Regions from separate parts of the Blautia intestinihominis genome, predicted to be linked through region 1. Evidence: riboswitches for the same ligand, from Rfam matches in the RefSeq annotation. Region 1 holds a riboswitch; the other holds the start of a gene.

Region 1 (3,887 bases):
CGTCTGTGGAAGTCTGTGCCGCGTTATTCTGTGTAAGATCCACACTGTCCTTGCCAAACTCATCATTCAGAGTGATCTCAAGCACGGTCATATCGTTGTTGTAATAATGGATCTTGAACATTTTGGAATGTTCCAGTTTCAGGGAGCTCATATATTCCAGACCTGTGATCTTTGGCGCCGCATCATCCTTGTATACGGTGCCAGCATCTGTCTCGGCTTCCTGACCGTCTGCAAGCTTTGTGGAATTTCCTGCTGCCTTTGCAGTCACACTGCTGCCACCGGAACTCTTACTGCCGGAACTGCTGTCCGGGATATCCATGCCGAAATACAGAGTATATTCAATCTCGTACGGCTTGGACATCGCTGTTGTACAGCCTACGACTTTATTGTTGGCATTCAGCTGGATCGGGATCTTGAAGGTACTGTATTTGTCCCCCTGATCTACCGGATCATACTGGTTTCCACTTGCTTTCACATAGATCCATTTGCCACTGTTGAATGTCACATACGCCCATGCCTGTCCATCTTCGACGCTGATCTTGTCGCAGGTAATATTAAGGCCATGCGTACCTGTTCCACCTGACCAGGAGAAAGAGAACTGATCAGAGCCATATTCCCCATCCTTTAAGCCGCCGGCAGAAGAATCTACCTGGCTTGTCTTGCCATCTGTATTTGATTTGTAGTTATTTGTACTCGAGCTGCTTCCACCGGATCCACTGCTTCCGCCGGAACCAGTTGAACTGCCGCCAGAACTGCTTCCATTAGAACCACTTCCACCGGTGCTGCCTCCATTGGAACTGTTGCTGCCGCTGGAACTGCTTCCATTGGAGTTACTTCCATTGGAACTGTTATTTCCATTAGAGTTATTCCCTGAATTATTTCCGTTCGAATTATCATCTTTGGAACCATCTCCGCCAGTTCCGGAATTGCTGGTATCTACGTTGAATTTCAGCGTATGGTCATACCACATTTTATCCTTATCACCAGCCTCATAGTAACGATGAGAGCGCGCAGCCAGTTTCGTATCTTTGTTCAGACCTTCCAATGCAAATTCATAGGTATATTTACCCTCTGCATCAACTTTGTAGGAAATCAGCTTGCTGTCTGCCGCCTTCAAAGCCTCTTCTTTGGTTCCAAGAAACAGCCTGTCGTATCCTGTTCCACTCAATGTGATTTTTGCAGTAACCTTACCATTCTTGACCGTAATCTCACATGCATTGATCTTGAACATCGTAGCCGTACCAGATACATGTGTCACCGTGCCTGTATAGGTTCCATCCTTCGGAATATCACTGGATGGTGCAGAAGTCGGCTTCGGTGTGGCTGTCGGCTGTGGTGTGACTGTCGGAGTGGCATCCGGTGTGGCTGCACCGCTCTTTGTGATATGGATAACGTATTCAATATCATGCGGCTCTGTCATGGCGATCGTCGTTCCGGTGATCGTCATATCTGTATTAAAAGTCACCGGAATCTCAAAGTAAGAACCGCCTTCGTTACTTGCAGGCTGATATTCTTTGCCGTCCACAACCAGTTTCGTAAAACTGCTGCTGCTGAATTTGATCGTTGCATAGGTCTGACCGTCTTTTACAGTAATCCCTTCACAGGTGATCTTTGTTTTTCCTGTACCGCCGCTGAATGAGAAATCATCTGCTTTATACGTACCATCTGCCATGGAAACGGCATCTGCTTCTGTCTCAGCAATACTGTCTTCTGTCGTATTGTCTTTTTCCAGACTTTCAATACGATAGTCCTCGGCTGCTGTAGTCTGCTCTGCACCAGTCTCTTCCAGTGCTCCGATCTGCCAGAGAGAAGCAGAATCGCTGTCTGAACTGTCTGAGCTCTTTGAAATCATTCCTTCGCCGGAATTATCTGCAGAAGTATTTTCTTCTGCTGTCGGTACTGTTTCAGAAGGTTCTGCTGTATCCGTTGTTTCCTGTACAGGTGTTTCTGATACTTCAGACGGAAGCATAAAATACAGTTCTTCCTCTGTATACCAGCTGTCATCCTCTGTATTTCCCGGGACATAAGCCGCTTTTTCACCAAGGTACTTCGGGTCGATATAAAACAGATAATGATATCTGCCCGCTTCATCCAGAGAGCCCTCAATTACCGGTGTGCGGTCTTCGTCTGTTCTGTTTCCGATATATACTCTGTTATAAGTTGTATTGGCAGAGACAATCTCGATCAGAATGGAATCATCCTCTGCATACGCTTTTTTGTCTGTTATCTGAAGGAATTCTTCTCCTGATGATACATCGTCTGTGTTCTGCTCTGTTTCGCCCGCATCAGTTTCTTCTGTTTCCTGAGCTGTATTTTCATCAGATTCTCCTGATGAGTCTTCACTGCTTTCCTGCGCCGATGCATTTTCTGCTGATGCCATGACCGATGCCTGTGGTGCAGCTGTTATACTCAATGCAAGGAATGCAGCGAGAAATTTTTTCGAATGCATATGCCTCTCTCCTCTTATAAAACGCATTTCTGTAAGTATCTCATATAGGATTTTTCCTCTTACACTGCAAAAATATAAAGCCTACTCTCCGATCCAGATGAGTAGACTTCAGTCGCACAAATAAAACATCCTTCTTTGCATAACCGGATGTTTCGTTTCTGTGAAATTCTGCTTTCTTCGGAAGCTTTTCACTGATTCTCCAGCAGGTTTCCTGACTTGCAGAGTATTCTAAGATCACGCCTTCTCACACAACTTCACATGCAATGGCTTCTGCAATCCTCTCTTACGCTTACAGTGACCGGATCGTTCAGGATTCGCACCTGATTCCCTATTATCTGTCAGTGACAGCACTGGAGTTCCTATATTCTGCTTTATTATAGCAATATATGCATCCTAGTGCAATAGTCTGAGCCTGATTTGTACTGCCAAAAATGTGCCAATATGCACAGAAAAAGCAGTGTTTTTTCTTGTTAGCATTTGTTATTTTTAACAAGAAGTGATATGATTAATAACAGAATGTAATTCGCGGGACATTCCAGTTGCACAGGGCATCCTTCATGATGCCTCAATTTTATTCAATAATAAGGAGATTATGAAAATGAAACAAAGAAGTAAAATTCTGACAGCATTGTTTCTCAGTGCATCACTGGCAGTTACTCCGGCAGCTTCAGTCTCAGTTCTTGCGGAGGATCTGGATTTTGCAGCAGTCGAAGAAATTGACGTAGTACCCGAAGAAGAAATTTCTGATTCAGAAGAAGTTTCCACTTCCACAGAGGATTCTGTTTTAGCGGCCGACATTACGACAGAGGATTCTGACCTGACAACTGATGAATTTACAGCAGATACATCTACCTTCAGTGCGGATGAAGCAGATGTATTTACATCTGGTGAGACATCTGAACAGGATGTCTCAGAAGCCAGAACTCATTCTATCAAAGTTTCTGTTATCAACAGTTCAGGGGTTGCTTCCGGCATGTACGCTATGAACAGTGCTGTTGTCACCAGACAGGACGATGGCACTTATCTGGTAAGAATGCACCAGACAAACGTAAACAGAAACTACATGGCTCTCACAGATGATAAAAACAAAGCAACCAATCATGAGGTTGACTGGTATGTTGCTGGTGGAGACGACGGCTACTGGTATACCATTCCTGTTGCCAGTCTGACAGATCCCCTCTATGCAAGTTTCAGCTATACCAAAAATGTAAATGCAGGCAAAGCCTGGGGAAATGTTCAGACAATCACCTTTGATGTCAGTTCCATGGCAGAAACCGAAGAAAGAGATGCAGTTGCATCCGATATCAACAAACTTCCGGCTACAAACGGTCCTGCTGATTACACATCTGTAGATGCAGCTCTGGCCACTGTTCCGGAAGACCTCTCCATCTACACTGATGAAACAGCTGATGCTGTAAGAGCTGCCGTTGCAGCAGTT
Region 2 (3,887 bases), on a different contig from region 1:
GAAATATCCTGCAAGGACTCCGGTAACAGTTCCCACCAGAAAGATCAGGGCAACAACACCAAAGGTTGCTGACAGAGATGCACGTGCTCCATAAATAACTCTTGAAAAAATATCCCTGCCCATTTTGTCGGTTCCAAAAATATGTTCCTTGCATGGCGGAAGCAGTGCATCTACCAGAGAACCTTTTAACGGGTCAACCCCTCTGGTTACCACCGGTGCAAATACTGCTGTCAGAATAATACAGACTGCAAGAATAGAAAACACGACAAAAGTTTTATTTGCTAAAAATCTGTTTTTCTTTTTCATGATTCTACTCCTTTAAACGCATACGTGGATCAATATAAACATAAGATGCATCAACGATCAGGTTAATGACCATATAAATCAGGGCAAGCCATAATACATATCCCTGGATCAGATTGTAATCACTGGATGTGATTGCTGAAACTGCAAGGTTTCCAAGACCCGGATAAGAGAAGATTACTTCTACAACACTGGTTCCTCCAAGAAGTGATCCTATGGAAAGACCAAACATTGTGATCAGCGGAAGCAATGAATTTGGAAATACATTGCCCCAGATAATCTTTGATTTCTTTACTCCTCTTGCCTGTGCACCGATCACATAATCCTGACTCAGTTCATCCAGCACCGCTGTTCTTACCTGTCTGGTATATTTGGAAGACATTGCAATCGCAAGTGTCAAAGCCGGAAGAAACAGACTCTTAAAGTCTCCCGCAGAACTGATAACCGGAAATGCATTGATATAAACACAGAATGCCAGCATTAACAGAAGTCCAACCCAGAAGTTAGGCATCGCACATCCGAGGAATGTAATTCCCCGGACGAGATAATCGATCCATTTATCTTTATATATGGCAGACAACATACCTAAAGGTACAGAAATAACCAGCATAAGGATCATGGCCATTAATGTAAGTTTCAAAGTCGGCCATAATCTGGCTGCAAGAAGTTCTGTAACTGGTTTATTTAAGCTGTATGATTTGCCAAAGTCACCTTTCAGACAGTTCTTAAGCCATCTGGTATACTGCACCAGAAACGGATCATTCAGACCAAGTTCCTCGCGTGTCTCCTGAACCATTTCTTCAGTAGGCATTACACCGGTTGCCGTGTACATGTTTCGTACAGGGTCACCTGGTGACATAAAGGTCAGTGCAAATGTAATAAAGCTGATACCGATCAATACGATCACAATCTGTAATAAACGCTTGATTATTTGCTTTTTACTCAAAAAAGACACCTCTTTTTATTTCTGTTTGTAACTATTCAGTAACTTCACAATTCGCAGACTTTTCTTATTCTGCAGGAGTAATTTCTGTTGACAGCCAGTAGTAATCTGCTGTATGGATATGTGCAGAACCAACTTTCTTACTGTAGATCATAGATGAGTTGTAGTATCCATCAATCAGAACCGCTGCATCATCTACCAGGATCTGCTGCATCTGGAAGATCAGATCTTTTCTCTTTTCCGGATCCATTTCACCTTTTAATTCTTCATATAACTTATCATAGTCCGGGTTGGAGTATGCGCAGTAGCTGGTATCAGTTGCCCAGTTAGCCATATATGCCAGAGGATCTCCGGTACCAACAGTGATCCAGTTATTGTTATTAAAGTCATAATCCAGTGCTGCAAGTTTACTCCACTGATCATCTGAGCTTCCGTATTCAGGAACAACACCGATGCCGATTTCTGCAAGATACTGTGCGTGAGCATCTGCAAAGTCATTCAGAAGACGGTTTTCATAAGAAATATATCTAAGGTTGATATTCTGGCCATCCAGTTCACGGATTCCATCTCCATCTGTGTCAACGATTCCTGCATCATCCAGAATCTGTTTTGCTTTTTCCGGATCATAGGTATATGGATTCTCAAGTTTGTCGTAATCATAGTTCAGAGTAGATGGCAGTACGGAAAATCCTGGTGTATAAAGTCCACCGATTGTTCTGGAATTACAGATTGTATCATAGTCAATTGCCATCAGGATTGCCTGACGAAGTGTTTTGTTTCCAAGAACACCATCAAAGTTCATCCATGCAAATCCGCAGCGTACACCGGATGCAATATCAACAGTAAAGTCATCACTGTCCTGGAAATCCTGAATATCTGCTACATTTGTGATATTCTCAACCAAGTCTACCTGACCACTCTGGAGAGCCATTGTTTTTGCGGAGTTATCTCCCATGAACAGCAGATTGATCTTATCGTATGGAACATCTTCACGATAATACTCATTTGCAGCTAATGTATAACCAACACCTACACCATTGAATTCTTCAATCTTGTATGGACCTGTTCCAATAATTCCATTATCGTAGTTTTCAATATGTTCTACATCTGTGATTCCCATAGTTGGGTGGCAGAGCTGTCCTACAAGGTTTGCATATGGTTTGCTTGTTTTGATGTTAATAGTATTTGCATCATCATCTACAGTAACTTCTGCTTCAAATTCCAGATATTTCTCCGGTTTGGCAGATCCGGAAGGTCCTACCTCTTTCATGTGATCAAAATACTCTTTTACCTTTGTCGGAGTTAAATCACATCCGTCAGAGAATTTAATTCCGTCTTTCAGCTTGATCGTCCATTCTGTATGCTCGTCATTTACTTCATAACTCTCAGCAAGCCACGGGATAACTTCCATATTGTCATCGAATTTAAATAATGCTTCAGCAATACCATATCTCATAGCATTCCATCCACTGTTTTCATCATTTGCACTGTTTACACATCCATCTGTGTACATCTGACATCCGAAGTTTAAAACCTTCTCATCACCCTTCGCCTGTACAGTAACTCCCATTAATAATGCAACTGTTGTTGCCGCTGCTAACACAAGTAATTCTCTTTTTGTTTTTTTCATCCTTTACTTCCTTTCTTTTTTTGTTTCTTCGTTGTTTTTCTTCCTTCTCATACTGTCCATTCCTGTGATTTTGAACGAAAAAAAAGACAGATGCTCCCACATCCGTCACGAAATCTTACCATTAAAGAATCAAACATATATATGCAACACATGAAGTTGTAACTCTTAAGCAGGATTTCTCGTCGTCCGCAAGAATCTCTTTTACCAGAAATAAGCAGGTCTCCTGACTTAAGCTTACCCATTTTCAGCACCTTCCCAGAAAAATATCTTCCAGTGGCATTCAGCTGAAAACCAACTATCACAGTGACGGGATCGTACCGGATTTACACCGGTTTCCCTTTTAATCAGACCAGCAGGACGCTTCTGCTGGTCTGAACTTATCTCTAAAATCATTAAATGACCGTATGAATACTCATCTAGCATAACATACCATCATGTATACGTCAATTATTTTAGACTCTTATTTTCTATCTATTTTTCCGTAAATTTCCGGAATTTCTCAAAATTTGTTTCCGGTGTATAGGATTTCAGAACTTCCATCATGTCCTCTACACTATATGTATTATCATACATTCCAATAGATAACGCATACTGCTTATTAAACTCATCTACTGAATCCGCTGTCCAGAATGACTGCTGCAGCCGGAAAGCACTTCCATCTTCACGGTAATCTTCTGCAAAGCCTTCCAGAGCATTTTTCATGGCAACAAATGATGGTGCAACGATAGCACCGTATTTTCCTACAAGATAGTCGATTCTTTCCTTGCCGTTATATCCCTTTTTATTAAACATTTCGTATGTATCTTCTGTAAAACAGTCAATGGAACCCAACAATACATCTGTACTGTTCTCTTCTTCATAAGCATCAATTATCTTGATAAAATCACTTGCGCTCACTACACTCAGAATAACATTATAATCTCCTGTATTCAGCGAATCAGCCAGCTTTTCATCCAGGTGATCTTTTGGATACCCCGGAACCAGAGTAATCTTAATGTCACTGCCTGTTTC

Evidence for each region. Region 1 has a riboswitch for cobalamin ahead of WMO75_RS00495 (hypothetical protein). Riboswitches for the same ligand answer to the same signal wherever they lie in the genome.
Region 2: linked by a shared signal. The riboswitch ahead of WMO75_RS16830 (ABC transporter substrate-binding protein) and the one ahead of WMO75_RS00495 (hypothetical protein) in region 1 are both predicted to bind cobalamin.

The regions. Positions count from the first base shown of each region.
Region 1 covers NZ_JBBMEI010000001.1:119,657-123,543, forward strand. The annotation lists gene WMO75_RS00495 (hypothetical protein) at 1-2,449, opposite strand, end outside; cobalamin riboswitch at 2,634-2,819, opposite strand; gene WMO75_RS00500 (Ig-like domain-containing protein) at 3,048-3,887, shown strand, end outside.
Region 2 covers NZ_JBBMEI010000086.1:1,245-5,131, reverse strand. The annotation lists gene nikC (nickel transporter permease) at 1-306, opposite strand, end outside; gene nikB (nickel ABC transporter permease) at 311-1,258, opposite strand; gene WMO75_RS16830 (ABC transporter substrate-binding protein) at 1,314-2,876, opposite strand; cobalamin riboswitch at 3,073-3,272, opposite strand; gene WMO75_RS16825 (hypothetical protein) at 3,348-3,887, opposite strand, start outside.